DNA from 3 places in the Planctobacterium sp. AWH2_060 genome. Region 3 is predicted to be linked to each of the others. Evidence: predicted binding sites of a transcription regulator. Region 3 holds the regulator's gene; each other region holds the start of a gene.
The links. Region 3 encodes FNR, which switches genes on or off when oxygen is low (the NO sensors DNR and NnrR bind a similar motif). Its sites were predicted from a motif close to TTGATCTAGATCAA; they were not measured.
Positions count from the first base shown of each region.

Region 1: the regulator FNR is predicted to act here: its motif matches at 4,037-4,050, upstream of ACXAD8_RS18660 (OmpW/AlkL family protein).
Region 2: the regulator FNR is predicted to act here: its motif matches at 2,944-2,957, upstream of hemN (oxygen-independent coproporphyrinogen III oxidase).

Region 1 is NZ_JBSWTG010000001.1:4,344,939-4,355,976, forward strand. It holds gene rnr (ribonuclease R) at 1-652, shown strand, start outside; gene rlmB (23S rRNA (guanosine(2251)-2'-O)-methyltransferase RlmB) at 653-1,396, shown strand; gene ACXAD8_RS18650 (hypothetical protein) at 1,434-2,297, shown strand; gene ACXAD8_RS18655 (TIGR00266 family protein) at 2,456-3,247, shown strand; gene ACXAD8_RS18660 (OmpW/AlkL family protein) at 3,281-3,931, opposite strand; gene ACXAD8_RS18665 (amidohydrolase) at 4,087-5,739, shown strand; gene ACXAD8_RS18670 (MATE family efflux transporter) at 5,772-7,214, opposite strand; gene ACXAD8_RS18675 (helix-turn-helix transcriptional regulator) at 7,378-8,217, shown strand; gene ACXAD8_RS18680 (hypothetical protein) at 8,286-8,624, opposite strand; gene ACXAD8_RS18685 (LysR substrate-binding domain-containing protein) at 8,730-9,656, shown strand; gene ACXAD8_RS18690 (DUF1569 domain-containing protein) at 9,648-10,226, opposite strand; gene ACXAD8_RS18695 (DUF4397 domain-containing protein) at 10,410-11,038, shown strand, end outside.
Region 2 is NZ_JBSWTG010000001.1:4,271,057-4,282,094, forward strand. It holds gene ACXAD8_RS18290 (VOC family protein) at 1-267, opposite strand, end outside; gene crp (cAMP-activated global transcriptional regulator CRP) at 344-982, opposite strand; gene ACXAD8_RS18300 (M48 family metallopeptidase) at 1,346-2,083, opposite strand; gene ACXAD8_RS18305 (DUF3085 domain-containing protein) at 2,141-2,623, opposite strand; gene hemN (oxygen-independent coproporphyrinogen III oxidase) at 3,223-4,599, shown strand; gene ACXAD8_RS18315 (sugar porter family MFS transporter) at 4,657-6,117, opposite strand; gene ACXAD8_RS18320 (FecR family protein) at 6,234-7,286, opposite strand; partial or broken gene ACXAD8_RS18325 (sigma factor-like helix-turn-helix DNA-binding protein) at 7,283-7,531, opposite strand; partial or broken gene ACXAD8_RS18330 (TonB-dependent receptor) at 7,528-9,698, opposite strand; gene ACXAD8_RS18335 (hypothetical protein) at 10,087-10,254, opposite strand; gene ACXAD8_RS18340 (hypothetical protein) at 10,177-10,455, shown strand; gene lhpI (bifunctional Delta(1)-pyrroline-2-carboxylate/Delta(1)-piperideine-2-carboxylate reductase) at 10,677-11,038, shown strand, end outside.
Region 3 is NZ_JBSWTG010000001.1:669,498-680,535, reverse strand. It holds gene bfr (bacterioferritin) at 1-460, shown strand, start outside; gene bfr (bacterioferritin) at 460-927, shown strand; gene ACXAD8_RS02970 (hypothetical protein) at 924-1,283, opposite strand; gene ccoN (cytochrome-c oxidase, cbb3-type subunit I) at 1,646-3,088, shown strand; gene ccoO (cytochrome-c oxidase, cbb3-type subunit II) at 3,098-3,703, shown strand; gene ACXAD8_RS02955 (cbb3-type cytochrome oxidase subunit 3) at 3,712-3,897, shown strand; gene ccoP (cytochrome-c oxidase, cbb3-type subunit III) at 3,890-4,843, shown strand; gene ACXAD8_RS02945 (FixH family protein) at 4,927-5,406, shown strand; gene ACXAD8_RS02940 (heavy metal translocating P-type ATPase) at 5,406-7,805, shown strand; gene ccoS (cbb3-type cytochrome oxidase assembly protein CcoS) at 7,807-7,986, shown strand; gene ACXAD8_RS02930 (sulfite exporter TauE/SafE family protein) at 7,994-8,656, shown strand; gene fnr (fumarate/nitrate reduction transcriptional regulator Fnr) at 8,692-9,420, shown strand; gene uspE (universal stress protein UspE) at 9,529-10,461, shown strand; gene ttcA (tRNA 2-thiocytidine(32) synthetase TtcA) at 10,574-11,038, shown strand, end outside.

The DNA of each region.
Region 1 (11,038 bases), 3.7 Mb from region 3:
TGCGCATTTTACCTCGCCCATCAGACGTTATCCGGATTTGGTGGTGCATCGCGCAATTAAAGCGGTGTTGGATAAAAAAGCGCAGCGCAAGAGTAAAACCGGCGGTTATGAGTACAACGAGGATGAAGTTGCCAAATTGGGTGAACACTGCTCAATGACCGAGCGTCGTGCAGATGATGCTACCCGGGACGTTTCAGACTGGCTTAAATGCGAATTCATGCAGGCTCATGTAGGTGATTCCTTTGAAGGGGTTATTGCCTCGGTCACTAATTTTGGTTTTTTTGTGCGTCTGTGCGAATTCCATATTGATGGCCTGGTACACATAACCACTTTGACTAATGATTATTATCAGTTTGATGAAACCCGTCAGTATTTGATTGGCGAATCCGGCGGCACTATTTTCCGTTTAGGGGATCAGGTGCAGGTTAAGGTGATTGCTGTGAACCTGGACGAGCGGAAAATTGACTTTACCCTGGATATGCCTTTGCCTACCCGCAAATCCAGAAGGGCATCCAAAGCCAAATCAGGAAAATCTGACCAGGTTAAAGCAAAGCGCATTGCAGCAAAGTCAGGTCGTAAAAAGCCAGTTAAAAAGGCGACAAGCGCCGGTAAATCGAGCGCAGCCAGTAAAAGTAAAAAACGAGGAAAATAAATGGCGCAACAAGAATGGTTGTACGGTCTTCATGCACTTGAGGCGGTAGTGGCCAGAGAGCCTGAACGTCTGATTGAGTTGTATGTACTGAAAGGACGGGATGATGAAAAATTACGTAACATTATTAATCAGGCTCGTCGCTTTGGTATTGCGATACAATTTTGTCAGCGCAAAGTTTTAGATGATAAGGTAAACGGTGAGCAGCACCAGGGCATAGTGGCAAAAGCTAAGCCGGGTCGGGTGCTGGATGAAAAAGATCTGGCAGATATCATTGCCGGTGAAGACAACCCTTTTATTCTGGTGTTGGATGGGGTGACGGATCCTCATAATCTTGGAGCCTGTTTACGCAGTGCCGACGCTGCGGGTGTGCACGCAATGGTGGTACCTAAAGATAAGTCAGCTTACCTGACACCAACCGCCAGAAAAGTAGCCTGTGGCGCCGCGGAAACAACGCCCTTGATACAGGTGACGAATCTGGCCAGAACCTTACGACAATTGCAGGAGTCAGGGGTTTGGGTAATAGGCACAGCCGGAGAAGCCGAGCAACTGATTTATGATGTCAAACTGTCCGGGCCTATGGCATTGGTGATGGGGGCGGAAGGCAAGGGTATGCGCAGATTAACCCGTGAAGTCTGTGACGAGTTGATCAAATTACCAATGGCCGGTTCCGTATCCAGTTTAAATGTCTCTGTGGCCACAGGCGTTTGTTTGTATGAAATTGTTCGTCAACGGATTGGCAACTAAAACAGTCCATCATGGAAAGTGAGAGGAGTATATCCTGATGCAAAAGTTGTTAACCGTTGTCGCACTGCTGTTTGCAGTCAACTCTGTTGCTCGGGAAGATATGCCGGATCACGATATTACCCTGTTCGATCTATTTGTTACTTCCGATACCATCAACATTTCTAACCCTGTACCTGTGGCAACCAGAGAGGGCTATGAAAACCAGCCATTATTTATCGATGACAACTCGCTGTATTTTACCCGAATGGAAGACGTTAATGCCGACGTCTGGCTTTGGCAGATGGGCCATGAAGTGGCTATCACCAAAACTTTGGAAAGTGAGTATTCACCAACGCCTATCCCAGGTAGAAAAGGCGCATTATCCACCGTTCGGGTGGAACACGACGGGACACAACGCCTGTGGCAAATAAATTCAGACGGCAGTTTTGAGTTGTTGTTTAGCGACATTAAACCTGTGGGCTATCACGTTTGGCAGGATGATAATGTGGCCTTGTTTGTTTTGGGCGAGCCGCATCGCTTAGAGGTGACGGCACTGGGTCAGAAAGAGACTAAGGTGATCGATGATGCCATTGGTCGCTGTCTGGCGTTAATTCCCGGCACGACAACGATCTCATATACCACCGAAGAAGAAGGTTATCACCAGCTCAGAACCTTTGATTTCGACACTAAAAAGAGCGGTGAGTTGATGAAGTTACCGGAAAAATCTCAGGATTACGCCTGGTTAAATGACAAACAGCTGATCACCTCTAATGGCAAACAGTTACTTTGGTGGGACGCCGTACAGCGAGTATGGCTACCAGTTAATATGCCGAAAAACCTCACTTTAAACGGTATCACCCGATTAGCCATTTCCCCTAATAAACGCCGCCTGGCTGTGGTGCATCACAAAATTTCCGGATAAGCCTGATATCTGGGGCAATTTTGCAATGCCTGGTTTTGGCAGGTGCATTCATAAAAATTATTACAATCTGATTTTGCATTGGTCTTAACAGTAGATTAGTTTTAAAGCTAATAAAGGCCAACATGCTCTCTTGTTTCTTCAAAATAAAAGGATGAATTATGCGCTGCCATGAAATTGATTATGAAATTCTCGGTACTTCGATGCAAATGGTCGAGGTGGAGTTAGATCCTCAAGAGACGGTGATAGCCGAAGCCGGGGCTATGAACTACATGGAGCAGGGCATTGAGTTTGAAACTAAGATGGGCGACGGCTCCGATGCTGACCAGGGCTTTATGAGCAAGTTATTCAGTGCCGGAAAGCGGGTGGTAACTGGTGAAAGTTTGTTTATGACGCACTTTACCAATCATGGTTACGGCAAAAAACGCGTAGCTTTTGCATCGCCTTTTCCGGGTAGCATTATTCCGGTAAACATGGCAAATGTCGGTGAACAGATCACCTGCCAAAAGGATTCTTTTCTCTGTGCTGCACTGGGCACCAAAATAGATATCGCTTTTAATAAAAAACTGGGTGCCGGTTTTTTCGGTGGTGAAGGCTTTATCCTGGAGCGTCTGCAGGGCGACGGTATGGCCTTTATCCACGCTGGTGGAACTGTGATTGAAAAGGAACTAAACGGCGAGACTCTGAGAGTTGATACCGGTTGTATTGTGGGTTTTACCGCAGGTATTGAATACGATATTCAAATGACCAAAGGCTTGCGCAGCATGTTCTTTGGTGGTGAAGGGCTATTTCTAGCAACGCTGAGCGGTCATGGAAAAGTCTGGTTGCAATCGTTACCCTTTAGCCGATTGGCAGACCGAGTAATTCAGCACGCGCCACAAATGGGCGGTAAACGTCAGGGAGAAGGCAGTGTGTTGGGCGGCATTGGTGATATGTTGGATGGTGATAGATAAAGCAATTGAAGCGGGGCTAAAAGCCCCGTCCAATCAAAACCGATAGGCTAATGATAGGGTGTAAACATAGGGATCGATGTCGACATCCACCTTGCCGGTATCAGTGCCTAACTTAAATGTGGCTTCGGTGTCGATATCAATCCAGCGAACCGAGGCGTTGAACGCCCATTTTTCATCAATGTCGATATCTATACCCAACTGGGTAGACAGCCCGAAAGAATCATCCAGATCCAGGTCTGAGAATCCGGCTGTTTTGTTTGCAGCGCTAAAATCCTCGTCGAAAAATACCGTGTAATTTACGCCAAGACCAATGTAGGGGTGCAGATTACTGTTACCCATATCAAAGTAATACAGGGCTGATAATGTTGGTGGCAGGTGTTTGGTTTTACCCAGGGCTCCGACGGTATCCAGGTTGATATCATGAGAAAATGGTGTGGCTGCTAATAGTTCAACCGCCCAGTTGCTATCCAGGAAATAAACGAGATTAAGCCCCAACTGGGCATTGTTATCAACACTGACACCAACCCCTAAATCTGCTCCGGCAACAACTACGTTGCTACTGCTGTCATGTGGATTGACGCTGGTGATACCTCCTCGCAGTAACCAGTCTCCGGATTGAGCAGCCATTGTGCTTAAAGGTAATAGCGTTATTGTTGCCGTTAATGCGAGCTTAGAAAGTTTCATGTGTGTCTCCGTTAATTCGTTGTAGCTATTATCCTCACTGCTCTGTGCTGAAATTTGATCTGGCGCAATACTGGGGATAGCTCGCAATTGCATTTGATTATTTCTTTGATCCGGGTCAAATTACCCCCTCAAGTTCTCAACGACGGACATGGAAAATGCGAAAAATAACAACAAAATTGATTTTGTTACTCTGCCTGATGGCATGTTTTAACCCGGCTTTTTCAGCAACCTTGATAAAGAACATCAAAGGCTATTCGTTTCATGAGGCTCAACCGGTCGGCTTCTCAGCTATTTTGATTGAGCAAGATAAAATCATCGGCGTTTATCAGACTTTGCCGGATGATCTGAACCCTGAAAACATTATTGATGCTAAAGGTGCCGCTCTGGTGCCTGGCATGATTGATGCCCATGGACACGTTCTGGGTTATGGCCAGGCATTGAGCCGAGTGGTGCTAAATGGTGCTGCCAGTAAAGAGCAGGCACTGGCGCGAGTGGCAGAATTTATCGAGCAACATCCCGATGATACCTGGATAAAAGGGCGCGGCTGGAATCAGGAACTCTGGCCCGGAAGGAATTTTCCGGATGCCAAAGCCTTAAGTCAGGTCTCAAAGGGCAAATTGGTGGTATTAGGACGAATTGATGGCCACGCCTTATGGGTTAATCAGGAAGTGCTGGATAAAGCCGGCATTAATAAAGATACGGTTTCACCGGAAGGTGGTGAGATTATTAAAGACAGTGACGGCAACCCTACTGGCATCCTGGTAGACAATGCGATGAACCTGGTTTATCAACTTATTCCCAGCCCAACCCTTGAGGATGTTAAAAATACCCTGGTGGTGAGCTTAAACAAATTGGCATCTCTGGGATTAACTTCAGTGCATGATGCTGGAATTGATTACATTACCTGGCAGGCCTATCAGGCATTGAGTGCTGAGCAGCGTTTACCCATTCGGGTATATGTGATGCTGGATGTGACGGATCCTAATTATCCCGAGATGCTAACCAAAGGTAAGATCAAGTCGGCAGACGATAAGCTATTTATTCGCAGCGTAAAAATATCTTCAGATGGCGCGCTGGGCAGCCGAGGAGCCGCATTGCATGAAGAGTACAGCGATAAAGCCGGGCATTACGGATTATTATTACATGAAATTCCAAAGCTGAATGAGCTAACTTTGCAGGCTATGGAGTCGGGTTTCCAGGTGAATACCCATGCTATCGGTGACAAGGCCAATACCGTCTCTCTTGATGCGTTTGCCAAAGCCATTCAGCAAACAAAAAGTACTGACTTGCGCCATCGCATAGAACACGCTCAGGTAATACAGCCTGAAGACTTTACCCGATTTAAGCAATTAGGGGTTATTGCTTCGGTACAACCCACTCATGCTACCAGTGATAAAAATATGGCAGAAAATCGCCTTGGCAGTGAACGTATCAAAGGAGCTTATGCCTGGCAGCGTTTAATGGCCAGCGGTGCGTTGTTAGCTGGTGGTTCAGATTTCCCCATTGAGCCAGCTGAACCGCTCTTTGGTATTCATGCTGCAGTGACCCGTCAAGACAGACAGAATCAGCCTGAAGGTGGCTGGTATGCCAATGAAGCCGTGTCACTGAATACTGCGTTTCAGATGTTTACCCTTGGCGCTGCTTATGCCTCGCATCAAGAAGGGATTATTGGTTCTATTGAAGTGGGTAAAAAAGCGGATTTTGTGTTGTTGGCTGAAGACCCGCTGGGCATTGAACCCAGCGAGTTGTGGCAGATTCCGGTTTTACAAACCTGGGTGAATGGCGAGCCAGTCTGGCAGGCGGAATAACCAAACAAAGCTGCATCACGCCAGATAGTCCATCAGGATAGCTGTGGCTCTACAGCTTCCTGATCTAACTTTGGCGAGTCCTCTGTAACATTACGCAGCCACTTTTTACTTAACATGCGCCATGAAAACAGGCCGTATTTAGTGGCTTCTTCGCTGTAAGTTGCGATAAATACCCACAATAAGGTGCCGTTGCTACCGGCGACATACCAGGTTACCGGAATTCCCACCATCCACATGCCAATCGTATCGGTAAACAGGCAAAAACGATTATCGGCACCAGAACGCAGGACACCCAAAGATATCGTCATATTAGCGGTTTTAATGGCGATGCCCAGACACATTACCATCAGTATTTGAGTGGCAAGTTTTAATGTGTTTGCGTCGTAGTCGGCAAAGGGGGTTAACAATAAATCACTGAATAGCCACACGATAATGCCAATCAATAATGCAATACCGGTAATTGAAAACGTCATGTTTCTCGCAATCCGGTAAGCCGATTGCATTTCGTTATTACCTAGTTTCTGGCCAGTTAATACCGATGACGCGGTAGCAAAACCCATAAACAATGAGATTAAAGTACCCTCAATCGGGGCCAGCATACTAATGACTGCCAGCGCCTGAGTGCCCAGGCCACCGAATATGATTTGATAGACAAAGGTGCCCAATGCCCAGATGCCAAAATTTAGAGCCACTGGTAAACTGATGGTTACTATTCGAGACCAGCGACATTCTGGCTTTCGCAGAACTATAGATTTTTTAGTGGGCAGGCATAAGTGCCTGGTTTTCATCATGTAAACCAATAACCCCAGAAGTAATAAGGCCCTGGAGATACTGGTGGCCCAGGCGGCTCCGTCGGTCCCAAGCACCGGAATTAATTGGCTATCACCGACATCCAGACCGTTGATCAGCAGGTAGTTAAGCAACACGTTAATTAGCATTGCCATAATTCCGAATAGCAGTGGAACTAACACCTGCGCCATACCGCGCAGCGCCCCTTCAAACACCTGATAAACCAGCAGGATCAAAATAGAAGGTAAAGTGATGGTCAGATACTGGCTGCTGATGCGGATAACGTCAGCATCACTACTGCTCAAGGAGACCAAAGGTACACTAAACAGATTGCTCAACATTACCAGTGGTAGCATGAGGGCAACAGCGACTACCAGGATTTGTGCGATGATAGCCGCGATCGCTTGCTCTTTTTTCGCCCCTATGTACTGTGCCACCAGAATACCTGAGGTGACACCAAATGCGGCACCTATCATCAGCAGCACAAACTGTACTTTGCCCGCCAGACCGATGCCCGCTACCGAGGCCTCACCCAGATGACTGACCATAATAATATCTATCATGCCTAATGCAGCAGCCAGAACACTTTGTAAAGATACCGGCCAGGCAATTTTGATGCAGCGCATCAATGTTGATTGTGCCTGCGTAGCAGATAACTGTTCTGCTTCAGATTTTATCGCGGCCATAGTTGCCTCCTGAAAACCTCTTTTCAATGCCGCGTACTTTAAAGCATTAGTTTATTTGCAACAGATTAGGAATTATCTTGTTTATGTTCAAAACTATCATTGTGTTTATTTTCGAGATACTATTTTGAGTAGGTTACGCACGTAAAAGGGCAATGGTTCTGGTATGTTTCAGGAAATTCAAAATATTCACGAAGACTGCAATGAATTGTTCATTTGCTTACCGGAATTTAAAAGTCTGTCGCCAAACTCTGTACGTTTGGCAGGGATTTCAGAACTGCGCACGCTTTATCAGATAGGCAGAGTGGCGAATCAGACTCATTTGCTTCTGTTTACTCGCAATGGCTATGGACGCCTGAGAACGGCCGATGGTGAATTTGAAATAAGCCCTCAAACCTTGACCGTGTTACCCGCCGGCAAAGGCTTCTATTTTGAGCTGGCATCACAGGAGTGGCAAACCTGCTGGTTTATATTAAAAGATAGTCAGCAATGGAAGGGCATTAATCAAATGCCGCAGGAGGTTTTTCATTGTCGGGAAGTTAATGTGGTGCATTCAACACTTAAGCTTTTGCATCAGCAACATGAATTAGAGGGTAGCGGTAAATCTGCTATGGAAAGTGAGCTGATGGATATTCTGTTCCGCTATCTGAAGCTGGCATTAGGTAATCGTCAAGCTGTGTCTGATGCAGACAGCCGTATCTGGGATTTCATAACGCAACTTTCTGGTCGTTTACATATTCGTTGGACCACGGAGAAAATCGCCGAGGAGCTGCACCTGTCTGAACCTCATTTGTTCCGCCTGTTTAAAGCTAATGTGGGGAAATCACCGATGCAATATCTGACCGAATTGCGCATTCAGCACGCCAGTGAATTACTCAAGCACAGTAATCTGAGCATCGAGCAAATCGCTTTATGTGTTGGTTACAATGATGGCACCAGTTTTTCTCATCGTTTCAGAAAAGCGGTGGGGGCATCTCCGGGGATTTGGCGGCAAAATCAGCATTAATGCCACTACCGCCATAAATAGTACCGTCCCTGTTACAAAATTGGATAATTGAATTTACATGCTGACAACTATTCAAAGGTGGCAGCCAGAGCCTGTTTAGCTGCTGTGCGACCAAGGCAGGCTTTTAAAGGCGCTTTTTTGAATTTTTTCAGGCTGGCCTGGACGGGTTCGGTTTGTTTGATGGTGCCGGCCTTGTCAAACTCTGCCCGGCATTCAATATTATCTGAAGCGGCAAACTCAGTGTAAATGATGCGAACCTGATCATAGCGTTGCACCAGATCCGCATAGGGATAACCGCTGCTAACATAAACCTGTTCGTAGTTAACCTTTGCTAATGTCGATGCTGAAGTAAAAACAGCAATCAGTGCAAGGTATTTAATTGAATTAATTAATCGTGAACCTTTCATGTCTTAATCCTCGTGTTGTTAATAAGAATCTGTTGACAGAAATGTACGATTAATAAACACTCTCAACAAACGATCAATAATTAACTAAGGTTAAGAAAAACTTAAGTGATAGAGCGTCGGTTACCCTCGTTGGGAGCACTCAAATATTTTAAGGTCGCTGCAGAAACCCTGAGTTTTAAGCTGGCGGCTGAAATTCTGTTTGTCAGTCAGGCGGCGATTAGCCAGCACATTAAAACCCTGGAGTCACAACTGGGGTGCAAATTGTTTGTGCGCAAAAACCGCGAAGTCAGCTTAACTGCGCAGGGCCGGTTGCTGTTGCCCTATGTGCAAAAAGGCTTCAGTGAGTTCCAAAAAGGCATCTCACAACTGGAAGAGGACAATCATCCCAATATCCTGAAGATTAATGTTTTGCCATCCATTGCGACTTTTTGGCTGATCCCCAGATTGCACCTGTTTCGCGCAGAGCATCCGGATTTACAGGTAAAGCTCATACCCGACCCTAATGTTGTGGTCTTTGATGACTTTAATCTGGATCTGGCTATTCGGTTTGGACCGGGGAAATACGACAATCTAAGTAGCCGATTGCTTTTCCCTGACAGGGTTGTAATGGTTTGCCATCCTCATCTGGTGTCAGAAAAGGTTACGCCTGACGATTTGCGTCATCTTCCGGTGATCACAGAAAACTACCATGATACCGATGATGCCTGGCAGCAGTTCTTACAAACCTATCAACTCAAGTTAAGTGACTTTAAAAATCATTTTGAAATCCGGGATGCCACACCTGCATTGGTGGGAGCTGTATTGGCCGGGCAGGGTATCGCTATGGTAAAGCAGTCCTTAGTTCAGGATTACATTGCCAGTAAGCAGCTGATCCCTTTATTTGGTTTTTCGCACCTTTGTGATTTTGCTTATTATTTAGTGGCGCCGGATTTTCACTTTAACTTTCCTAAAGTTATCGCGTTTGAATCCTGGTTGCGGGAGCAATCTAAACCTTTTATTACCGCTTTGAGCGAACAGCTACCTTCAGACTAACAGGCTAAAGTGATCTTTAACGTGTAACACGTGGGCCAGTGCATATTCCTCATGGGTTAAAGGACCATAGGCAAAGTGCTCAGCGAGTTCACCCTGATAGCTATTGAATTGCTGCAATGCCGTTAATAGCCGGGTTTGTCCCTGTTCTGCACTGACATCATTAATGGCAGGGGCACCGGGAATATCTTCTTCCAGATTGTGTTTCATGTAACCTTTTGAAGAAAAAGCACTAAAAGCCGCTTTGCCAACGGTGGATTTAAACATTTCGGATTTGTGAACCGGATAGCCGGTCATCGAATATTCGATACTTTGCGCCATATGCGCCAGTTTATGCCCCACTGACCAGTTTGAATCGAAGTTAAGGCTGGATACCTTAAGCGCTTCTATTTCTTTTATCAGGGCAGTAATTGTGAGGTCTTCTTTATTGCGAGGCACCAGATGCCATGCAGTGATTCCGGTGACGCCCAGAAAACCCAGCGACAGTGATGATGCGATAAAGAAACGTCGATTCATAGCAGATAAGATTGTGCCCTTTGGACTAAGTCTAACCAGGATTCTACGGTTTCGCACTGAAATATTCCCCGGTCGAGCCTTCTTATCTGTTTCAGAATTTTACGAAACATTGCTGTTGTCGTTTTGAGCAGTTGTGCCTGCTTACTGTCAGAAGTGCAAAGGTTTGGTAAAGGCGAGAACTTTTCATCCCTGCCACTAGTCAGTTGCCCATAACCTATCGTTTATCAAGGAAACTGAAATTTGAAAACTAATACATCTGTATTTTTGGCAGTGATGACTGCCGCCTTGTTGTCTGGTTGTGGTGGTGGTTCTGACTCTGCTTCAGATAAATATCCCAACGCTTACATACAGTTCTATAACGCCTCTCCCGACAGTGCCGACACTGAATTAGTGGTGGATGATGAAGTCATTAGCTCCAGCGCCTATGGAGATGTGACTGCTTTATATACATATGATGCAGATAGTTATGAAGTGGCATTGCAATGGCATGACTCGGATGGTCAGGAACACACCCTGACGGAAATGGAAATTGACCTACGCAGCAGTTATAAAACCATGTTGTTGATGGGCGGCGACTTTGAGAACCCGGATATCTCTGAGTTTTCCTTTGAACGCTCAGAGCTTGAGGACGAGTTTTATTTGTATGCCATGATGGGCGCTGCTGATTTGGGTAACTATGATCTTTATATTGCTGAATCGGGTGTACCCTTTGCCGATGCGAATTTTGTGGGTAATTTGCTGTATCTGCAACCCGAGAAAATGCCTTATTGGTCACCTGATGATGACGAGTTCGCCTGGCCAGTGGAAGACTATAAAATCTTTTTAGCGGATCCGGATAGCGGTGAAATGCTGTTTGAAAGTCAGGACAT
Region 2 (11,038 bases), 3.6 Mb from region 3:
GAGTGATTTTACCCGGTCAGCGGTGGCCTGAATGTCTGTCACCGTAACATATTGCCCCCAGCCGGGTGCTTGTTCTGGCGAGGGGCAAGCCATTATTCCAGCAATCTTTTCGTTGTCGCAAAGGGCGACGTAATAGTTTTGCCCTTGCATATCCATGGTTTCAAATTGCCAGCCAAATAACTGGGCATAAAACTCCACCGCCGCTTGGGGGGCCGAGGTCATTAATTCGGACCAGGAAAATTGCTGTGGGATCAGGTTATTGCTCATGGGGTATCTCCAATATGATGAGTTTTCAATACCCTGACGAACACCCTTTCAGATTTTCGACAAACATCTAAAAATTTTATTGCAGAACAACAATGCTGTGGCCTTCGAAGGCCACTAAGCCCTGATCTTCTAAGCTCTTGAGAACCTTACCCACCATTTCTCGGGTGCAGCCTACGTGTCGGCTTAGTTCCTGGCGAGTGATCTTTAACATAATGCCATCAGGATGGGTGATAGCATCTGGCTGATTGATCAGGTCGAGTAAACAGCCTGCCACTCGACCGGTGACATCCAAAAAGGCCAGATCGGTCACTTTCTTGGATGTTTTCCGTAAACGTGCGGTTAATTGCTTTGAAATTGCCATTAAAATGTCTGGTCGACTGCGAGCCAGAATTTCAAATTTGTCGTAGGCGATTTCCGCTACCTGACACACTGTCCGGGTGCGAATGGTGGCACTGCGCTCTGATTTTTCATCAAATAACCCCATTTCACCGAAAAAAGAGCCCTGATTCAGATAAGCCAGAACGATATCTTTGTCGCCTTCATGCTGACGGGTGACTGAAACGGACCCTTTTAGTAAAAAGTACAGTTTTTGCGTGTGTTCACCTTGCCTGACAATAACGGCATGGCGACGATACTCTTTGATAGTGCAGTGTGTTAAAAAGTTATCCAGGAATTCCACGTCTTTCACATCATATTGATTATTTAAATCTGACACTTGTTGATACCCATTACCCGTTTTTAAAAAGGCTCATCACCACCGAAGTTTGGGATTTCGACAGCAAAAAATTTTTTTATAAGTATGGCGTATATCCGGGATTTTGCCCGGGCCACTTATTAATGTTGGCTGTAACAAGTCTCATTATTGTAAATAATAAGTTTGTATCACCCATAATACCCATGTGTTTTATTTATCGGCAATGGAAAAATTTCCGCCTACGAAATAATGTGAGCTGTTTCACAGCCTGTGAAGGATTCCCGCTAAGCCACAAATGCAGTGGGATGAGAAATAAAGTTTGTCTGAAGCCTATAGCAAGCCATCGTTCGGAATTATCGTTCAAAGCAACTGCTCTGAGTGGTTTTATAAAGACATTTCTTTGTTTTTCAGAAGCTTATCTGCAATACGCCAGTCGGGCAGGTAATGATCCATTAACTGATAAAAACGCTTGTTGTGCGAAGCTTCTAACAGGTGAGCTAACTCATGTACTAACACCATTTCGGCACATATCTGAGGATACTGTGCAAGTTGCAGGTTGAGCCAGATACGGTGCCGTGTAACGTTGCAACTGCCCCATTTGGTTTTCATATTCTTGATACCCGCAAACTTTACCTGGACACCCATCTTATCCTGCCAAACCGGTAATGCCTGGTGCATATAGTTTTTTAAGGAATCGCGCCAGATTTGCTGATGTATATTGTCGGCCTGTTCCTGTGTCGCAATGGGCTTTTTTAACTCAATCCGGGCGTTGTGTTCATCAATTTCAAAGGGGGGATTTATATTGGCTGAAACCGTTATGGGAAACTGCTGTCCCCACAAGCAGATTTGCTGTGGACTGTTCCTTAAGGTTCGCTGCTGATTGATATCCTGCACTCGCTGCAGTTGTTGCGCTATCCAGGTTGTTCTGGCATCCAGGAAGCGAGTAATTTCATTGTCTGTGAGGCCATGAGGGCAACTGACAACGAGTTCACCGTCTTCTGATACTCTCAGACGGATGGATTTCATAGCTTTTCGGGTAACCTGCACCTTTTGTGTTTGCCATAAAAGGTGAGATTTTACATGAGGGTGTTTAGTGCGCTTTTTAAAACGGAAAAATGGCATTAATCAATAGTCTGCAGTATTCGCTGGCAAGACATCGAGCGCCGCCAGCGAGCCTGATTAAGCAGCCGATTGACTTGGCTGACCGATCTCTACCACCAGCGTATCTGATTTAGCGCGGATCGCAGCTACAACATCAGCGATTGGTACCATCTGATTGATTTCACCCGGTGCAATTTGACGGGTGTATTTTGCCCAGCTGTCATCGGTAATGGGGTTACAGCCCTTAGCAAAAGCGATAGCTCCGCGTCTGAAAGGCGTTAGTTCGCTTTTCAGGTTATTGCAAATATAGAGACCTTTATCATTTTTCATGATCAAAGCTCTGGGAATTTTGCTACTGATAATTCGGCTAGAGTCCGGCCAAAATTTCTCTTCGGCAGCTTCCGCCTGTTCTTTGGTGCGTCCATGTGCATCCAGAATAATGCCATCTGGATAAAGGTTTTCCATAAAAATATGTTCAATGGTGGGGTAAAGAACAACGTCTCCCTGAAGCTCTCGCATCAGGTTATTAATATCAGATAAATTAAAAACAGCCACCGCCATTTCGTATTATCTCCTGTGTAAACTGCTAAATCAGGTTCAGGCTCTTTTGAGAGTTCTGGCTGGAAGCATTTTCAGAGCCTGATTATTGGACCGCAGATTGTAGCCGAACGTGCCAGGAAATCACCTTATTTTTTTAGAAAATATTAGAGCGTTTTGACCCTTGTTGTACGAAATTTGTTCTATATATACGCGTTTTAATCGCGGAACAGTCCTGCAGGCCTAGTGGTGCTAAGTCAAAGGACTGTGACAACGAGTAAAGCGCTTATATGACGAACCCTTCGGGCAGCACCTGTGTGCAATTTATACTGTGTTGAATGCTTTTGATTTAGAACCACTAGACCTTCAAGCATTCGCCTTGTCTAAATTGCACACAGGCTGCTGCAAAATCGTACCACAAAGGTCAATACGCTCTAGCTTTTCTGCTTCTTTTTTATGCAATTTTATTTCCTGAATAAGGCACTCCAATTCGCAATGAATCTTTGTGTAAAAGCCGTGTCCATTATCTGACAAAAAATTGATACAGATTAAAGATAAAAAATCACCAGGGATTAAGCTGGAGGCTCCTTTTTAAATAAGCTTTTTTAGAACCGGGACGGTATATGCAATCTAACAACAGCCACTTGTTCAACAGTAAATTACTGGAAAAATATGCCACATCAGGGCCTCGTTACACTTCCTATCCTACGGCACTGGAGTTTAAAGACAGCTTTACCGATCGACAATTCAGAAAGGCGGCGCTGTTAGCGGCAAATCCAGAGCTGGCCATTTATATTCATGTGCCTTTTTGTCACAGCCTTTGCTACTACTGTGGCTGCAACAAGGTTATCACCCGTAATCGCGACAAGATCAGCAAATATGTCCACTATTTACGCAAAGAGATCAGCTTGCGAGCCCCACTTTTTAAAAATCATCAGGTGGTACAGATTCATTTTGGTGGTGGCACTCCCGGTATGTTGAGCCTCACAGAAATTAAGGATATTTGGTGGGGGATCCGCAATGAATACAAGGTGCGTTGTAATCCTGAAATCAGTATCGAGATCGATCCGCGAGAAACAACAGAAGAATATATACAGGGGTTATCTGAGCTTGGTGTAAACCGAATTAGCATGGGTGTCCAGGATACGAATGAGCAGGTGCAGATAGCGATTAATCGGGTTCAGGATACGGATTTGGTAAGACGTTTGTGCATGACGGCCCGTACCGGCGGTATGGAGTCGGTAAATCTGGATTTGATTTATGGCCTGCCATTTCAGAATCTGGCGACTTTCGAGCGAACTCTGCAGGATGTTTTGGCATTAGATCCGGATCGCATTTCTTTGTTTAACTATGCCCATATGCCGCAAAAATTCCCGGCACAGCGTAAGATTAAAGACGCCTGGTTGCCCGATGGCAAGCACAAGCTGGCTTTGATGCGGTTGGCCGTTAACACATTGACTCAGGCAGGTTATGTAATGATAGGAATTGACCACTTTGCTAAACCCGATGATGAACTGGCATTGGCACTCAATGAGCAACGATTGGGGCGAAACTTTCAGGGGTATACCTGTTTGCAAGACGTCGATCTGGTGGGATTTGGCGTCAGTGCTATCAGTTCGGTGTGCAATACCTACAGTCAAAATCTTAAGCATCCCGCTGATTACTATCGACAACTGGATGAAGAGCAACATGCCATTGAACGTGGCCTGGTGAAATCGGAAGAAGACCAATTGCGGGGATTTGTGATCCGGGAACTGATGACCAATCTCAGGGTAAGTTTTGAAGAAGTGGAAGAGTTGTTTGAAATAGACTTTCAGCAGCATTTTGCTACTGAATTACTGGCACTAAAGATGTTTATTGAGGATGGTTTGCTGAGTATTAAAGATGGCAAAATCCTTGTGCATGAATGTGCCAGGTTACTGGTGCGAAATATCTGCATGGTGTTTGATCAGTATATGGCACAGCATCAACAGGCCCAGCGCTTTTCAAAGGTGATATAGTTTTTGGTTAGCAGTCGTTGTTTATACAAGACTGCTAATACTAACTCACTCTTTTAATTACATTTCTTCCAGTCTTCGGCCTCGGGTTTCTTTGACGTAACGATGCACAAAGAACAGGCTGATGAGGGCGCTGGAGGCATATAAACCATAAGCGCCACCCAGACCAGTTTGGGTCAGCAAGATGGGGAAGGTCATAGTCACCAGGAAGTTAGCCAGCCATTGTGCACTGGCCGCCAGTGCCAGTGCCGCACCGCGAATTCGGTTGTTGAACATTTCGCCCAGTAATACCCAGACAACCGGGCCCCAACTCATGCCGAAAAACACGATATACAGGTTGGCCGCGATTAGGGCCAGTGTGCCATTGGTGTCTGTCAGCGCCAGTTTACCGGCTTCGTCTAATCCTGCGGTGCTAAACAGCCAGGTCAGAGTGGCTAACATGACAGCCATACCTGTACTGCCGATAAGTAGTAAGGGTTTACGACCAATTTTGTCTATCAGAGCGATGGCAATAAAGGTGGAAACCACATTGGTTACTCCGCCCAAAACATTGATAAACAACGACTGAGATTCGTCAAATCCGGCTGCCTGCCAAAGCTCAGCACCATAATAAAATACCACATTGATGCCGACAAATTGCTGAAACACCGACAGGGCGACGCCCACCCAGATGATAGGGTGAATTTTGCGGGTACCGTTGATAAACAGATCTCGTAAAGCTGGTTTGTGGCTGCTGTGCAGTGAGCGTTTGATCTCGCTGACCTGTGCGTCTGCGACACCCGGAGCGATACGCTCAAAGACTTTTTTCGCCCCTGATTCGCGCCCTTGAGCCACTAAAAAGCGCGGTGATTCAGGGATAAAGAGTACGCCAATGAAAAACAGGGTGGCGGGTATGATCTCCATCCAGAACATCCAGCGCCAAGAGGCGATACCAAACCAACCGGCTTCACTGGCTCCGCCGGTATTAGACGCGATGGTAAAATTACTCATGAAAGCGGCAAACAAGCCCAAGACAATGGCCATTTGCTGTAAGGTGGCCAGACGGCCTCGCAGGCTGGCAGGGGCCACTTCTGAGATGTAGGCGGGAGCCAGTACTGATGCGGCACCAACGCCTAAGCCACCCAAAAGTCGGTAAAAGATAAACTCCATGGAACTGTCGGCAATACCAGAACCATAGGCACTGACGGCGAAAATCACTGCCGTGGCAATCATTACGGGCTTACGACCCAGTTTATCGGCGATAGGACCGGCCATCAGTGCGCCAAGGGCACAGCCTAACAGTACTGAGGCAACGTTGAATCCGGTGGCCACGTCGGTGGCATTGAAGGCTTTTTCCAACGCGCTGACTGTGCCATTGATGACACCAGAATCGAAGCCAAACAGGAAACCGCCGATAGCCGCTACCGCGGAGATGAAAATCACATAGGCCACTGAGACCGCCTGGTCTTCGGCGGCTTTGATTTGTTCTATCTGAGCGGCACTGACACCAGCTCCGTTATGCGGTTCATTATTATCTGACATGATTATGGTCTCATTATGGGGTCAAAGAATGGATGATTTATGGACAATAGCACAGGTTTAACTGAATCCTCTAAGTTTGTTGCCACACCAGCGGATGTGGCAGGCGTTTTTGGCCGCTAACTTCCCAGGCGTAAAATAATGCGATTGTCTGAAGTGCGTTGGTTTTCAATGGCAAAGTTTTGCTGCAGAGCGCTGAGAAAACCGTTTAGATCATTGGTTTTAAACAACCCGGCAACCTGAATTTGATTCAGCTCGGCTTGTGGTATTTCAAAGGTCACAGCGTTGTAACGACTGACTTCCGCCAGTACCTGATGTAATGGCTCGCCGCGGAATACCAGGTTGCCCTGTTGCCGGGAGAGTGCCGCATTGATGTCTACTGTTGCGACGGTTTCGATGTTTAGTTTGGCCACATTCAGCAGGGATTTTTGCCCTTCTGTTAAGGCCGGTAAGCTGTCATCAAGACGGGTCTGCACAGGGCGTAACGGATCCGAGTTTTGCTCAGCTTGCTTAGCGACTCTGACTTTGCCTTCTGTGACGATTAACTCCACCTGATCCTCAAGCAACTCAACATTAAATGCAGTTCCCACCGCCTGAATGATCTGCCCTGCAGCGTAAACGCTCAAGGGTCTCTCCTGGTTATGGGCTACCTGCACATGAATTTCGCCTTCGTACAATTCAATTACTCGTTGTTGCTCGGTATAGGTAACCTTAACTGAGGTATTGGTATTGACTGATAACAAACTGCCATCCGACAAGGTCACTTTTTTGGAATCACCGGTGCCTGTTTCAAAGCGCTGCTCAGACAAAACCACCAGCACGCCTTGTGACAACCAGGAGAACCCCAAACCGTTCCAGATAAAGGTGAATAACATGGCTACGAACACGACCGATGCAGCCATTGCCAATGGTACGCGTCTGGATTGTTTAACCGGTGGTTCAGGGAACAGAGATTTTAAGCGTTCCAGCGCTGCCATGTTGTCCCACAGTTTGGCCATTTTAAATAGCATTTCGCGGTTTTGTTCTGCTGCCTGTAGCCAGTTTTTAAGCGCCTGTTCTTCTTCGGCGCTCAGACCCCTGTCCATTTTGGCTATCCAGTCTGCGGCCGCATCCAGCGCGCTATTGTCAGCGGTTTTAGCTGCGGAATTGATAGATACAACATTATTCTTCATAGCGATTTGCCTGTTACAGAAGTCTTACCGGAGGGCGGCAGTGAGCCTTGCTCTTTTTGCATGACGTAAAGCATGCTGCGTTTCATCCCCTGGGCTATATGTTTTTCAACGGTACTTTCACTAATATTCATCATTTTTGCTATTTCTTTCTGGGAATAGCCATACACCTTTTTGAGTACAAAAACCTTGCGGCAGACAACGGGCAGTTGCCTAACGGCTTTGCAAAAGTGACCAAATTCCTGATCACCACCGCCGGAGACATACTTTCCAGTGTCGGACGAGTCAGGCTACGCGATGCAGCCGCCCGGAAAATCAGGTCGTCAGTAAAATCCCACTTAATGGCAACATTGGGCAATACCGCGTCGTAGCTGGAGCTTTCAGAAATGGAGGCAGGCGTGCCATAGTTTTGGTTCAACTCCGTGGCATCCAGCACGGTCAGACTTTCCAGTACCGCCTGTGTTCCTGAGACATCCACATCAGTTTGTTCGATGCGCACGCCACCGGTGATGTAGATAGGCCGTTTCGCCAGGTCACCCACAAAATCTAATTCCAGATAAGCTGAGATGATGGTTTCTTCCACATCAAAGGAGTTGTCTTTTTGGATGGCATCAAAGCTTTGCCCTGATACCTGCTCAAGATAAGCAAACATGGCTTCGCCATCGTGAGCTAACCATTGTGTGGGCATACGACCACTGCCACTGACATCGCTTAAGAAGTCGTTTCCAGCGTCGAATACGTATTGCATATCGCCAGGTACAACGGGCGCATCCGGATAACCACAATACAAACAGTGCACGCCGGTTTCGTTATCCCAACGGGTTAAGGACTTTTCTTCGGTGGAATATTGCATACCAAATTTAGCTTTGGTGAGACCGCTGTCCTGGCCTTCATCCCACTCACCGTCTAATCGGAACTGAGTAACATCGTCTTCCACGGCCCAGCCCCGACGCAACATTACGTGCGCGCGGCTGTTAGCTTCATCCAGATGATTACCCACACCTGCCGGGCCTGTTGCGCCGCCAATCATCGGGTTGTACATGACAAAACCAGGGTTTTGGGATCATCGATGGTTAATGGCTGACCACCTGCCTGCACGTCAATTTCTTGCTGACCGCTGAAGATGTTGCCGTTTGGTGAGGCGAACATGCTGGCCAGAGGCAGAATGTTGTTATCCACCTGGAAGCGCACCCGGTTGGAATAACCAATCAAAGATAACTGGTTTTCACCGCCATTGTTGGACTCTCTTTCAGCACTGGAATGATGCAGGTCGAAGTTCAGTTTCAGGTTGTCGTTTACATCCCAGGCCAGGTTCAGACCCAAATCCATGGTTTCGGTTAAGCGATCAAATTTTTTGGCGTGCATATCAGTCGCCAGGCCAATTTCCTGATACAGATCTACCACAGTGCCGTTTTCGTCTACGATGGCAGAACGACGATTGCCGTCGGCATCAAACAGACTACCATCATCCCCCACACCCTGAATATTGGGGGTTGTAAACCAGTGACCGTAAGAGGTGGCATCGGTTTTCACATCAAAATCGGAATACAATAAATCAGCGGTCAGCACAATATCGTCGCTGGCGGCATACTGAAAAACCAGATTGGCATTGGTACGAGTGCGTTCTTCGAAGGTAACCTTGTGGTCGTAGTTACGAGGTGAAAAGATAGTGCCGGTCCAGGGCGTGCCATCGCGGGAAACCGGATTCGGGACACCCACGTTTTCCAGCCAGCCGTCCATCTGAGCCTGATTCAGTCGGGTTTCCCTTTCCTGATGAGATACCGCTAACAATACGCCAAAGGTGTCGTCATTGAAGGTATTAGAAATAAGGCCGGAAACCTGGGGCGTGGCTTCTTCGCTGTTTTCATCGTAAACCCCTTTAATGCTGCCTGCTACTTTAAAGCCATTCATGTTAAAGGGCTTGGCGGTTTCAATGTTGATGGTGGCACCAATACCGCCAGACTGCATTGTGGCAGTGCTGGTTTTATGGACATCCAGACTGCGTACCAACTCCGAAGCTATGGTATCGAAACTAAAAGCACGAGAATTGTTTTCCGAAGCGATCTGACGACCATTCACTAAAACGGTATTAAATTCAGGGCCGAAACCCCGCACGGTGATCAACTGACCTTCACCGCCGGAGCGGTCCACCGAAACACCGGTGATACGTTGCAAAGATTCCGCTACGTTAGTATCGGGGAATTTACCAATATCTTCAGCGGAGATGGCGTCTACTACGCCACCAGATTCGCGTTTTACATCCATAGCACGGGCCATACTGCCGCGAATACCGCGCACCTGGATCAGTTCAAAATTGTCGGCACTTGCCTCTTCCTGAGCCGACACCAGCGGTGCGCTACTCAGTGATGCCATCGCCGCCACAACGGCAGCGGAGAGTTTCGTTCTTTTTAACATGATGATGTGTGTCCTGAAAAAAGCTTTGGTTTTTTGTATTGCTTTCCAGTCACCTAAACTGTGTTTGGGTCTGTTACCGACCAGGGGCCGGAAAAAAGGCCAGCTTCACTGGGTAAAGCTGGCAAAAACACAACATGTAATGGAGCAACACAATGCAGTGAATAACCCAAAATACGCACTGACACTGCAATTCAGCCGCGCGGTTATTCACGTCAGGGGTAAAGACGAAACCACGTAAATTTTCCGCCAATTTAATTTACTAATTTTTAACAAGTGGTTTCTGACAGGGGGACAATAAACATTTCGTTTGCAACCGGGGGCTGCTAATTAATCAAAGTTTGATGAAATATCACTTGTTTTTAAATAATTTGCGTACTCCTTCGGAGAACTAAACTGAAGTTGTTTCCCACCATCTTGGCTTTCGGTTTACCCAGGTTACAAGCACGTAGCGTTGTCCGCTAGTTATAGGAGTGACTTCATGAAGCAGGTAAGAGGGAAAAACAATAAGGCTGCCGCGGTCTTTCGGTGCAGCAACCTTGCTATCAAGGATATTCAATTGTCCGCCCTGATTAGCGAAGCTTTTAAGCATATGCCCTTGTCAGGCATTAAAAAGCCTTTTACGGTCTCTTTGTGGGCGTACTCAGCGTTGAAAAGAAAAGTAAACAACGCCATCGCAATAGTTACAGCAGCAAGTACCATAAGCTTTGTTGACATGGGTTGTGCTAATGAAACATTGCCAAGTAAACGTGTACCCTGATGTGCAATGGCTTCCTTTCTAAATAACGACACAATCATCCTTGTAAATGCTGCGTAAAACAATAGTATATTGTATGCAATGTGGTGGCGGTGAATTTTGAATTGGCCAAAAGGTATTTTTTGACTGAATCTTTGATAGGTGAATTGGCAAGTGTTTCGCTTAGGCCGGTGCTTAATAGCTGTGTAGTTATATCACTTTTACTTTAAATATTGAGAGGTGCAATGAAAAATATTAATACTGAGCAAGTTCAGGAAGTGCTGAACTTTCCTGATTTGATCAAAGCTCTTGATAAAGGGTTCGCTGGTGCTTACCAGATGCCTCAACGTCAGGTGTTTGAACTGGACAATAGTCTTGATAATCATGATGCATTTGCCGTGTTACCGGCCTGGAATAATGAGGTGATTGGCGTAAAAGCCTTTACTTATTTTCCCAACCCGCAACCCGGATATCGCTCGCTCTATTCTAAAATTACGCTTTTCGACCGTAAACATGGTGAACCCTTGGCGTTTGTTGATGGCACTAATTTAACCTATTGGCGCACCGCTGCGGTTTCTGCATTAGCCAGTCGCTACTTGTCGCGGGA
Region 3 (11,038 bases):
ACACATATTGGCACTTCTGAACGAAGTGCTTACTGCCGAATTAACATCGATCAATCAGTATTTTTTACATGCAAGAATGTATAAAAACTGGGGATTCGAGCAGCTTAATAACGTCTGCTACAAAAAGTCTATAAAGGATATGAAGCAGGCAGATAAGCTAATGGAACGAATCCTGTTCCTGGAAGGTATCCCGAATTTACAAAATCTGGGCAAACTATTCATCGGCGAGCATTGTGAAGAAATGCTGTCCTGCGACCTGAGCTTTCAGGCACAACAAATTCCCATGCTGAAAAAAGCCATTGCCGAATGTGAGTTGGCAAAAGATTTTGTCTCTCGTGATCTGCTGACGGAGATTTTAGAGTACGAAGAAGAGCATATCGATTGGATCGAAGCGCAACAATATCAAATTAGTCAAATGGGTCTGGAAAATTATCTTCAGGCACAATTAGGAGAAGCGTAATGCAAGGCAAACAAAACGTCATCGACGCACTAAACCGGTTGTTAGCCAATGAGCTTACCGCCATGGATCAGTACTTTATCCACTCACGCATGTATCAAGACTGGGGCTTTAACAAACTGTACGAGCGAATTGACCACGAATTCGACGATGAAAAACAGCACGCGTCACTGTTAATTGAACGAATTCTGTTTCTTGAAGGTGTGCCTGATATGACCAAACGTGACCCCATCATGGTGGGCAGTGACGTACCTTCAATGCTTAAAAACGACCTGAAAATTGAATATCACGTGGATTCTTTGCTAAAAGACACCATGGCCTTATGTGAACAAGAGCAAGACTTTGTAACCCGCAATATGTTGCAAACACTGATTGATGATACTGAAATGGATCACGCCAATTGGCTGGAACAGCAAATTGGACTTATTGACAAAATAGGTCTGCAGAACTACCTGCAAAGCCAGCTTTAAGAAGCCGACATTTGGGATGAGAACTGTAGCACCCGCTGCAGTTTCTCACCTGATTGCAACTGCATCACTAAGATTAATTGCCACTGCATCTGTGGCTCACTACAACTCCCCAACATAAAACTACCGATATACAAATCCTTTTCCGCAGCAGTCTGTTCAGGGTCTTGTTGCCAAATTACCGGTGACTTGCCCATAAACATATTAACTCCCTCTACCCAGGCATCAAGCTGATGAATCTGGCCAGACAATTGTTTATTAATAAGTCTGACTGAAACCGTTAACTCTTCCTCAGGAACTACAGGTGTTGGACTGATAGCAACACTGATTTCAGAATCCAGTAGTAAAGTTTGATGCACATCAATATCTGCAATACGGCTTGTATTAAAGTAGTGAACCACAAGCAACAGTACCAGGAGTGCGAAAATTGGGCTGAATTTAGTCAAATGTAAACAGAAAGTTAATAAATACAATCAATAGCTTAGCCAAGATTAACGGATATTTGATCAAGATCAAGTTAGTGCCACTGAAACTATCTTTTTTGCCCTAAAACCCGTATCATTTGGCCGCCTGAAATTCCTCAACCAATAATACAGGCTAATACGTTCAGTATTTGTACAAATGATATTAGTTATCTATTGTTAATCGGGGGAATGCTAACTTCAGCTAGCATTAATTGCATAGAAATTAACACTCAACACATGTGGAAGACGGTAATAAAATGAGTGAAATGACTCAAACACATCCTGAATATAACTACGACGTAGTCCGCAAATTCGCTGTAATGGCGGTTATTTGGGGTATCGTTGGCATGGGCGTTGGAGTTCTCATTGCAGCGCAGCTTATCTGGCCTGCTTTGAACTTTGACACTCCCTGGTTAACCTTTTCGCGATTAAGACCGCTGCACACCAATGCAGTTATTTTCGCTTTTGGTGGTTGCGCACTATTCGCCACCTCTTATTACGTCGTTCAGCGTACCTCTCAGGTTAGACTTTTTAGTGATAAGTTAGCTAATTTCACCTTCTGGGGTTGGCAAGCCATTATTCTGTCTGCGGTTATCACCCTGCCAATGGGCCTGACCTCTTCCAAAGAGTATGCAGAACTTGAATGGCCGATTGATATCCTGATTACACTGGTGTGGGTGGCCTATCTGATTAACTTTTTCGGTACCGTTATTATCAGAAAAGTGTCTCATATTTATGTAGCAAACTGGTTCTTCGGTGCATTTATCATCACAGTAGCTGTACTCCATATCGGTAACAGCCTTGCAGTGCCAGTTTCTCTGACTAAATCTTATTCCATTTATGGCGGTGCTGTAGATGCCATGATGCAATGGTGGTACGGGCACAACGCCGTAGGCTTCTTCCTTACTGCTGGCTTCCTGGGCATGATGTATTACTTTGTCCCTAAGCAAGCTGGCCGACCAGTATATTCTTACCGCTTGTCCGTAATTCACTTCTGGGCACTGGTATCACTTTACATTTGGGCGGGTCCTCACCACCTACACTACACCGCACTCCCCGACTGGACTCAGTCTGTCGGTATGGTTATGTCGGTAGTACTGTTTGTTCCTTCATGGGGTGGCATGATCAACGGCATCATGACGTTATCAGGCGCCTGGCATAAATTGCGCTCTGACCCTGTTTTACGCTTCCTGATTGTTTCCCTGTCTTTCTATGGCATGTCAACGTTCGAAGGTCCTATGATGGCTATTAAGACAGTTAACGCCCTGTCCCACTACACTGACTGGACTATCGGACACGTGCACTCTGGTGCCTTAGGTTGGGTAGCTATGGTTTCAATTGGTTCTCTGTATCACCTGATGCCAATCTTATTTAACAAGCCAGGCATGTACAGCGTCAAACTGGTTAACGTACATTTCTGGTTAGCAACGGTTGGCGTGGTGCTATACATAGTAGCGATGTGGATTTCTGGTGTAATGCAAGGTCTGATGTGGCGCGCAGTCAACGAAGACGGAACCCTGACTTATAGCTTCGTAGAAAGTCTTGAAGCATCAATGCCCTTCTACTTCATTCGATTCCTGGGTGGCTGTTTTGTGGTGGCAGGTATGCTACTGATGGCATACAACTGTTATAAAACCATCACCAGTGAAGACAAAGCAGAAGCACAAGATGCTGCTGCCAGTGAAGCTCAGCCAGCGTAAGGAGTGCAGATGAAAAACGTACATGAACTTGTAGAAAAAAATGCTGGCCTGTTAGCCGTATTTATTTTGGTTGCTATTTCCTTTGGTGCGCTGGTTGAAATAACCCCGTTAATGTTCCAGCAACAGACTATGAAGCCAGTCGATGGTTTAAAACCTTACACGGCGTTGCAGCTGGAAGGTCGCGACATATACATCCGTGAAGGTTGTGTTGGCTGTCACAGTCAGATGATTCGTCCGTTTCGCTCTGAAACAGAACGTTACGGCCACTACTCGGTTGCTGGTGAATCTGTCTGGGAGCACCCTTTCCTGTGGGGCTCTAAGCGTACTGGTCCTGATCTCGCTCGTGTTGGCGGTAGATACAGTGATGACTGGCACTATGCTCACCTGATGGACCCTCGTGCAGTTGTTCCAGAATCCAATATGCCTGCTTTTCCTTGGTTAGATGAAAATCTGCTAGATGGCAAGCACACTGCTAAGAAGATGGAAATCTTCAGAGGTTTCGGCGTTCCCTATACTGATGAAGATATCGCGGGCGCTCAGGCAGCAGTACAAGGCAAGACTGAAATGGAAGCATTGATTGCTTATCTTCAGTCACTGGGCACAGCGCTTAAGTAGGTGTCATTATGGATTACGGTACGATAGGCAGTATTTTCACTGTTGCGGTATTTGTATTTTTTATAGGTATTGTGCTTTGGGCTTACAGTAAAAAGTCTAAAGCAGGGTTTGATGAAGCGGCCAATTTAGTTTTCGACGACGAGCCGAAACAAAAAACATCAAGCACAAATCGGGAGTCTTCTGACAATGAGTAGCTTTTGGAGTATTTTTGTAAGTGTAATTTCACTTGGCACAATACTGGGTTGTTTTCTGTTATTACGCTGGTGTTTAAAAAACAAAACCGGCGTTGAAGAAGGCGATGACATGCATCATGAATTTGATGGCATCCTTGAAATCAACAATGGGTTACCTGTGTGGTGGACCTATATGTTCTACGCAGTTATCGTTTGGGCTTTAGTGTATTTTGCACTTTATCCAGGTCTTGGTAACTTCCAGGGTTTACTTGGCTGGAAAAGCTCACACCAGGACATTCGCTCTTTAGAGGAATCCCGAGCCGCTGTTATTGCAGCGAAAGAATCTGGCGAAATCGTGCAATACGACCGTGAGATGGAATTTGCTGCGGCAAAATTCGACCCGGTATTCAAGGCTATTGCTGACCGCCCCATCAAAGAACTGGTTAACGACCCTGAAGCATTAAAAGTGGGACAGCGTTTGTTTTTACAAAACTGCGCCATGTGTCACGGCTCTGATGCCAGAGGCTCAACAGGCTTCCCCAACCTGACTGACGATGATTGGTTATATGGCGGTACGCCAGAAAAAATCAAAGAAACATTACGTCATGGTCGCCAAGGCGCTATGCCTGGCTGGATTGATTCAATGGGTGAGAAAGGTATCGAAGAAGTTGTAGCCTATGCGCTAAGCCTGAGTGGACGCAGTGTTGACCAGGGCCTGGCGGACAAAGGTAAAGCTCGCTTTGCGGTATGTGCTGCTTGTCACGGCATGGATGGTTCAGGTAACCAGGCGCTGGGTGCCCCTAACCTGACAGACAACATCTGGTTGTACGGCGGAAGCCACAAGGCTGTGACTGAGACACTGACTTACGGCAGAAACGGCGTGATGCCTGCGTTCGATGAACGCTTAGGTGAAGACAAAATCCACGTTGTTGCGGCTTATGTTTACAGTCTGTCTAATCAACCTTGATGAGATAACTTAGTTAACAAGGCCCCGGCTTTTTGTCCGGGGCTTTTTTATGACCAAAATCGACGATTTACAAGGCAAATAAAATGGCTGAAAAGTGGTACAAACAATTCTGGCCCTGGTTTTTAATCACCATTCCGGCGGTTTCAATGGTGCTGGGCGTAACCATAGTCTACCTGGCTGTCACCAGCGAAAATTCCATGGTGTCTGATGATTATTACAAAGAAGGTAAGGCGATAAACCAGTCCATCAGTAAAAAACGCATGGCCAAACAGCTCAATCTTATTGCTGGTTTAAAAGTTCAGGATGACAGAGTCTCCGTAACCTTCAAGCAGGCCTTGCCGCCCGACTCTGCGGCACTTAAACTGGACTTTTTTCACGCCACCTTGCAAGACAAAGATTTTTTCGTGATGTTAACCCGAAATGCGGAAGGTGTTTATACCGGGCAACTTAATCATGCAACCAGCGGAAAATGGCGTCTTACACTGACTCCGTTTGACGAGTCATGGAAAATCAGAAAAACCGTGGCATTACCCAATTCCTCTGAGATTATTCTGGAGCCCTGATGTACAGCGTGGCAAATGGCCATTGTTTTCATTGCAACGAAACTATTCCAGCAGATAGCCAGTTTCAAGCGCAGGTATTAGACGACACACGGCACTTTTGCTGTCCCGGCTGCCTGGAAGTGGCACGCTCCGTGGTGGATACCGGACTGGAAGATTATTATAAGTTTCGCACAGAACCAGCAGCCAAAGCCGATGCTATTCCAGAAAACCTGCGCAATGACATCCAGATATATGATTTGCCGGAACTCACTGAGGAATACATCAGCAATAACAATCAGTTTGCTGAAGTTCAGCTTACAGTAGAAGGGCTAAACTGCCCCGCCTGTGCCTGGTTAATTGAAAAACGCCTGAATAGTCACCCCGCAGTCAGAATGGTGGGTGTCGACGTCAGCGCCCGGCGCGCCTCGGTACGCTGGGAAAAAGAAGCACTGTCATTAAGCCAATTATTAAATCTGTTCTTTGAGATAGGCTATCGTGCTCGCCCCTTTCAGCCGGATCAACACGAAAGTATTTTCCTGGCAGAAAACAAAACCTTTCTAAAGAAGTTGGGACTGGCTGGCCTGTTAACCATGCAGGTAATGATGCTGGCCTTTGGTCTCTACTTTGGCGTGTTCGGCAATCTGGACCAGGAAACCAAGATATTTTTACATTGGATCAGTCTGATACTAAGCACTCCGGTAGTATTCTATTCCGGCTCAGTGTTTATCATCAGTGCCTTAAACGGATTAAGCGCCCGAACTCTCAATATGGACATGCCGGTGACAATCGCCATTCTGGTTACCTGGGCAAGCAGTGCCTGGGCGACAATACAGGAGCACGGTGAAGTCTATTTTGAATCCATATGTATGTTCATATTTCTGCTGCTTATTGGCCGTTATTTTGAGCATAAAGGCAGACAAAAAGCCGTTATTACTGGTAACAACCTGAGTCGTCAATTACCGCAATTCGCCCGACTTGTATCAGCAGACAGCCAAATCCACGAAGTACCAGCCAAAACGATTAAGCCAGGGCAGCAAATTCAAATCAAAATGGGCGATACCGTACCGGTGGATTGCACCATAGTGCAAGGTACTACAGAACTGGATGAAGCAATTCTCACTGGCGAATCGTCTCCGGTTTGTAAAAACGCTGGTGAGCAACTCTTTGGCGGTACAATCAACTTGTCAGCACCTGTGATTGCCACGGTCAGCGCAGCCTTAAAAGATTCGGCTATCAATCAAATCAGCCGAGCTCAGGAACTGGCTTTTTCACAAAAGCCCAGATTCGCCATTGCCGCAGATAAACTGGCAGGCACCTTCGTTACCCTGGTTTTGATCATCGCGTCACTCACCTTTATCTATTGGTACCAGCAAGCACCTGAAGACGCTTTGTGGATTACGGTATCCGTATTGGTCGCCACCTGCCCTTGTGCACTTGGACTGGCCACACCAACTGCATTTACTGCCGCCATGAGTAAACTCAATGAGGTTGGTTTAGTGATAAAGCGCACCGACCTGTTAGAAACGCTCAATAAAGTCACCACTTTTGCCTTTGATAAAACCGGCACCTTAACCAAAGGACAGCCACGAATTAAGCAATGGCAAAACCTCAGTTCACTGCCGGATGAGCAGATATTAAGCATTGCCGCCAGTATTGAGAGCCATTCAGAGCATCCCATTGCCAAAGCGTTTTTACAGGCTCCCACTGTAGAATGTCAGGATGTTAAAATATTTCCGGGTGAAGGCATTCAAGGTTGGGTTGCAGGAAAGCTTTACCGAATGGGTAACAGCCCCTTTACTGGCTGCACTCATCAGGGCCAGGCTGATGTCTATCTTAGCCAGTTATCAGAGTCGCAACAGCAAACCACACTGGCACAATTCCAACTTGAAGATGAGTTAAGAGAAGAAGTTGAACAGTTTTTTAGTCAGCCGAGACGCGGTAAATCGCTTTTATTGAGCGGTGACAACCAACAAAAGGTCTCTGAACTTGCCAAAAAGTTAGCCGTTGAGGAATTCCAGCACAGCGTTAAGCCAGAACAAAAACTGGCGTACCTGCAAACCCTGCAATCCAAAGGCGAAGTCATTTTAATGGTGGGTGATGGGGTAAATGACGCACCCGTTTTAGCCGGCGCGGATATTTCGGTGGCGGTAAACGGCGCCAGCGATTTTGCGCAAAATGCCGCTGACATTATTATGCTGAAAGACAACTTCTCAGCCATTAATACCTTGCTCAGCGTATCCCTTAAGACCCAGCGTATTATTAAACAAAACTTCGCCTGGGCTTTGGGTTACAATTTATTGGTTCTGCCCTTTGCTGTGAGCGGATTATTACCTCCATGGGGAGCGGTTATCGGAATGTCACTGAGCTCGCTGATTGTGACATTTAACTCGCTGCGCATTAATAAACAAAAAGGCGATTAAAATGAGCATTATTTACGTATTGATCCCGCTGGCCATTATTTTAGTGATTGCCGCAATCGCCATCTTTTTTTGGGCGGTGCGTAGCGAACAATTTAAAGATCTGGAACGTCATGGACACAGCATCCTGTTCGATGATGATGTAAAAGACGCATCTAAAGCCAACTCCAAAAAAGAACAATAGCCATATTGTGAACGACTTATTTGCCGCACTATTGATCGGAATCGCAGGCAGCATTCATTGCAGTGCCATGTGCGGCGGTGTAATCGCCGGATTAAATTACGCTATCCCAAAAGGCAACCCACTACTCCCTTATGCGCTTAGCTATAACCTGGGCAGAATCATAAGTTACAGTACCGCCGGATTTATTGCAGGCTCTTTGGGCCAGATATTCAGCCATCAGGTTGCCAGCGGTATCGTTATTTTAAAGTTGTTAAGCGGAGTCTTTTTGCTGTTATTAGGGGCCTATATTGGCAACTGGTGGCGAATACTCGCTCGCCTTGAAGCTTTAGGAGCCAGATTTTGGAGGATCATATCGCCCCTGGGTAAACGACTGGTGCCTTTTAAAAGCCCGCTTTACGCATTGCCCTATGGATTAATCTGGGGGTGGCTGCCCTGTGGATTGGTTTATTCAACCCTTGCCTGGAGCATCGCCAGTGGCAATGCCACCTTAAGTGCTTTGCAAATGCTGGCTTTTGGATTAGGTACACTGCCCGCCACCTTGCTAATAGCCTTTTCCAGCAAAGAACTGCTTAATTTCACTCGCTCTCCGAGAGTGAGACAAGTGATTGCTATTGCATTATTTTTATATGGTGGTTTTACCATTGCACAAGCCCTGTCCCATCATTTATAGTTACCGCTCAGCACTTTAAGGGATTGTTACAATCTATGGTTAGTCAAGCTCGTTATCCACTACACTGCCAAAACTGCAGCTTTAGTCAGTTGTGTTTACCCTTTAATTTGAGCAATAACGAGATGGATAAGCTTGACGATATTATTCAACGGAAAAAGCCTATTCAAAAAGGTGAAAGACTGTTCGAAACCGGTGACAAACTCAATGCACTATACGCTGTGCGTTCCGGCTCCTTTAAGTCCTATGCCATCAGCCAAAATGGCGAAGAGCAAATTACTGCGTTTCATCTGCCGGGTGAGGTCATTGGTTTTGACAGCATGTCAGAAGAGGCTCACCAAACTGTCACCCAGGCTCTGGAAACCTCAATGGTTTGTGAAATCCCCTTTGCCACACTGGACAAACTTTCCGATGAATTACCTGCGCTGAGAAAGCAACTGATGCGCCTGATGAGCGCTGAAATCAAGCAAGACCAACAAATGTTTATGCTGTTAAATCAACGTACGGCTGAAGAGCGTTTAGCCTACTTTTTACACTCGCTGTCGCTGCGTTTTAATCAAAGGGGTTTTTCCGCTAATCAGTTCAGGCTCACCATGACCCGCAGTGAAATTGGCAATTTGCTGGGTTTGACCGTGGAAACCATCTCCCGCCTGCTATCCAAATTTAATAAAGAAGGCGTGCTTACTGTGGAAGGCAAGTTAATTAACATTAATAACGCTGCAGTACTGGAAGAAAAGAGCAATACCATTAGCCCGCAGTGTAAATAAGGTAAACTCTTTTTACACATTCTTTGATCTACCACAATAGATTAACTGGCAAATTTTTGATGCTGTTCTTACACTTATAGTGTTTTTATCACTGTTTAGGAAAATGCTATGAGTGGCTTCAATAAAATATTAGCGGTTGTTGATCCTACCGAGGAGCAACAAAAATCTCTGGCCCGTGCGCTGGAACTAGCCAACAAATGCGACGGCCGGGTGACGGCGTTTCTGTCGATATACGACTTTTCCTACGATATGACCACCATGTTATCTGTGGAAGAGCGAGAAATCATGCGCCAGGCCGTGGTGGATGACCGCACTGAATGGCTGGTGAGTTTGATTGAACAACAGCCCAACGCTCATGGCATTCAGGTGGATGTTAAGGTTGTCTGGCACAATCGCCCATACGAAAGCATCATAGTGGAAGCCATCGCGGCTGATTACGACCTTATTGTCAAAGGCACCCAACAGCATGACACTTTAAAATCCGTGATATTCACGCCCACGGACTGGCACCTTCTGCGCAAATCGCCCAAATCGGTATTATTGGTTAAAGACCATGCTTGGCCAGAAAACGGCGCAATAATTGGTGCGGTTAATGTCGGCAGTGAAGACGAAGCCCATGTCTCCCTCAACAACAGAATTTCTGCCACCTGTCTGGAAATGGCAGAGTTACTCAATGGCAATGTCCACCTGGTAAATTCCTACCCAGGCACGCCAATCAACATTGCAATTGAAATCCCAGAATTTGATCCGCAAACCTACAATCAATCCGTTAAAAATTATCATGAAGATAATATGCGGCAGCACGCTGAAAAATACGGTATCGCTGCGGATTTTTGCCATGTTAAAGAAGGCTTACCGGAAGATGTGATCCCCGCCATAGCCAGACTACAAGATGCAGAATTAGTTGTTATTGGCACAGTCGGTCGCCAGGGCATTTCCGCAGCATTAATCGGTAATACTGCCGAACATGTCATTGATATGTTGGATTGCGATGTCCTGGCATTAAAACCCGAAGGCTTTGAATCGCCGGTTAAAGTCTGAACGCAATACTATGCGCTAAAATTAAAATTAAGGTATACTCTGCCGCCATTTAATACCCGGGTAATCAGGTATTAGATGCATTAATGTGTCAAACGGGTTCAGAGTAATATAAATGTCAGCAGAAGCAGCAGTCGCGGTTAATCATTTAACAAAGAGTAAACAACAATATAGCTTTAACAAATTGCAAAAGCGCTTGCGTCGATGCGTTGGTAAAGCCATTGCCGATTTCAACATGATTGAAGACGGTGACAAGGTAATGGTGTGTTTGTCAGGCGGCAAAGACAGTTATACCCTGCTGGATATTCTGATGTTTCTGCAGAAAATCGCGCCAATTCAGTTTGATATTGTGGCGGTAAACCTGGATCAAAAACAACCCGGCTTCCCCGAACATGTTTTACCTGAATACCTGAGCCAACTTGGCGTGGATTATAAAATCGTCAATGAAGACACCTACTCCATCGTCAAAGAGAAAATTCCGGAAGGCAAAACCACCTGTTCACTGTGCAGCCGCTTAAGACGCGGTATTTTATATCGCACAGCTCAGGAGTTAGGAGCCACCAAAATAGCTCTGGGGCAC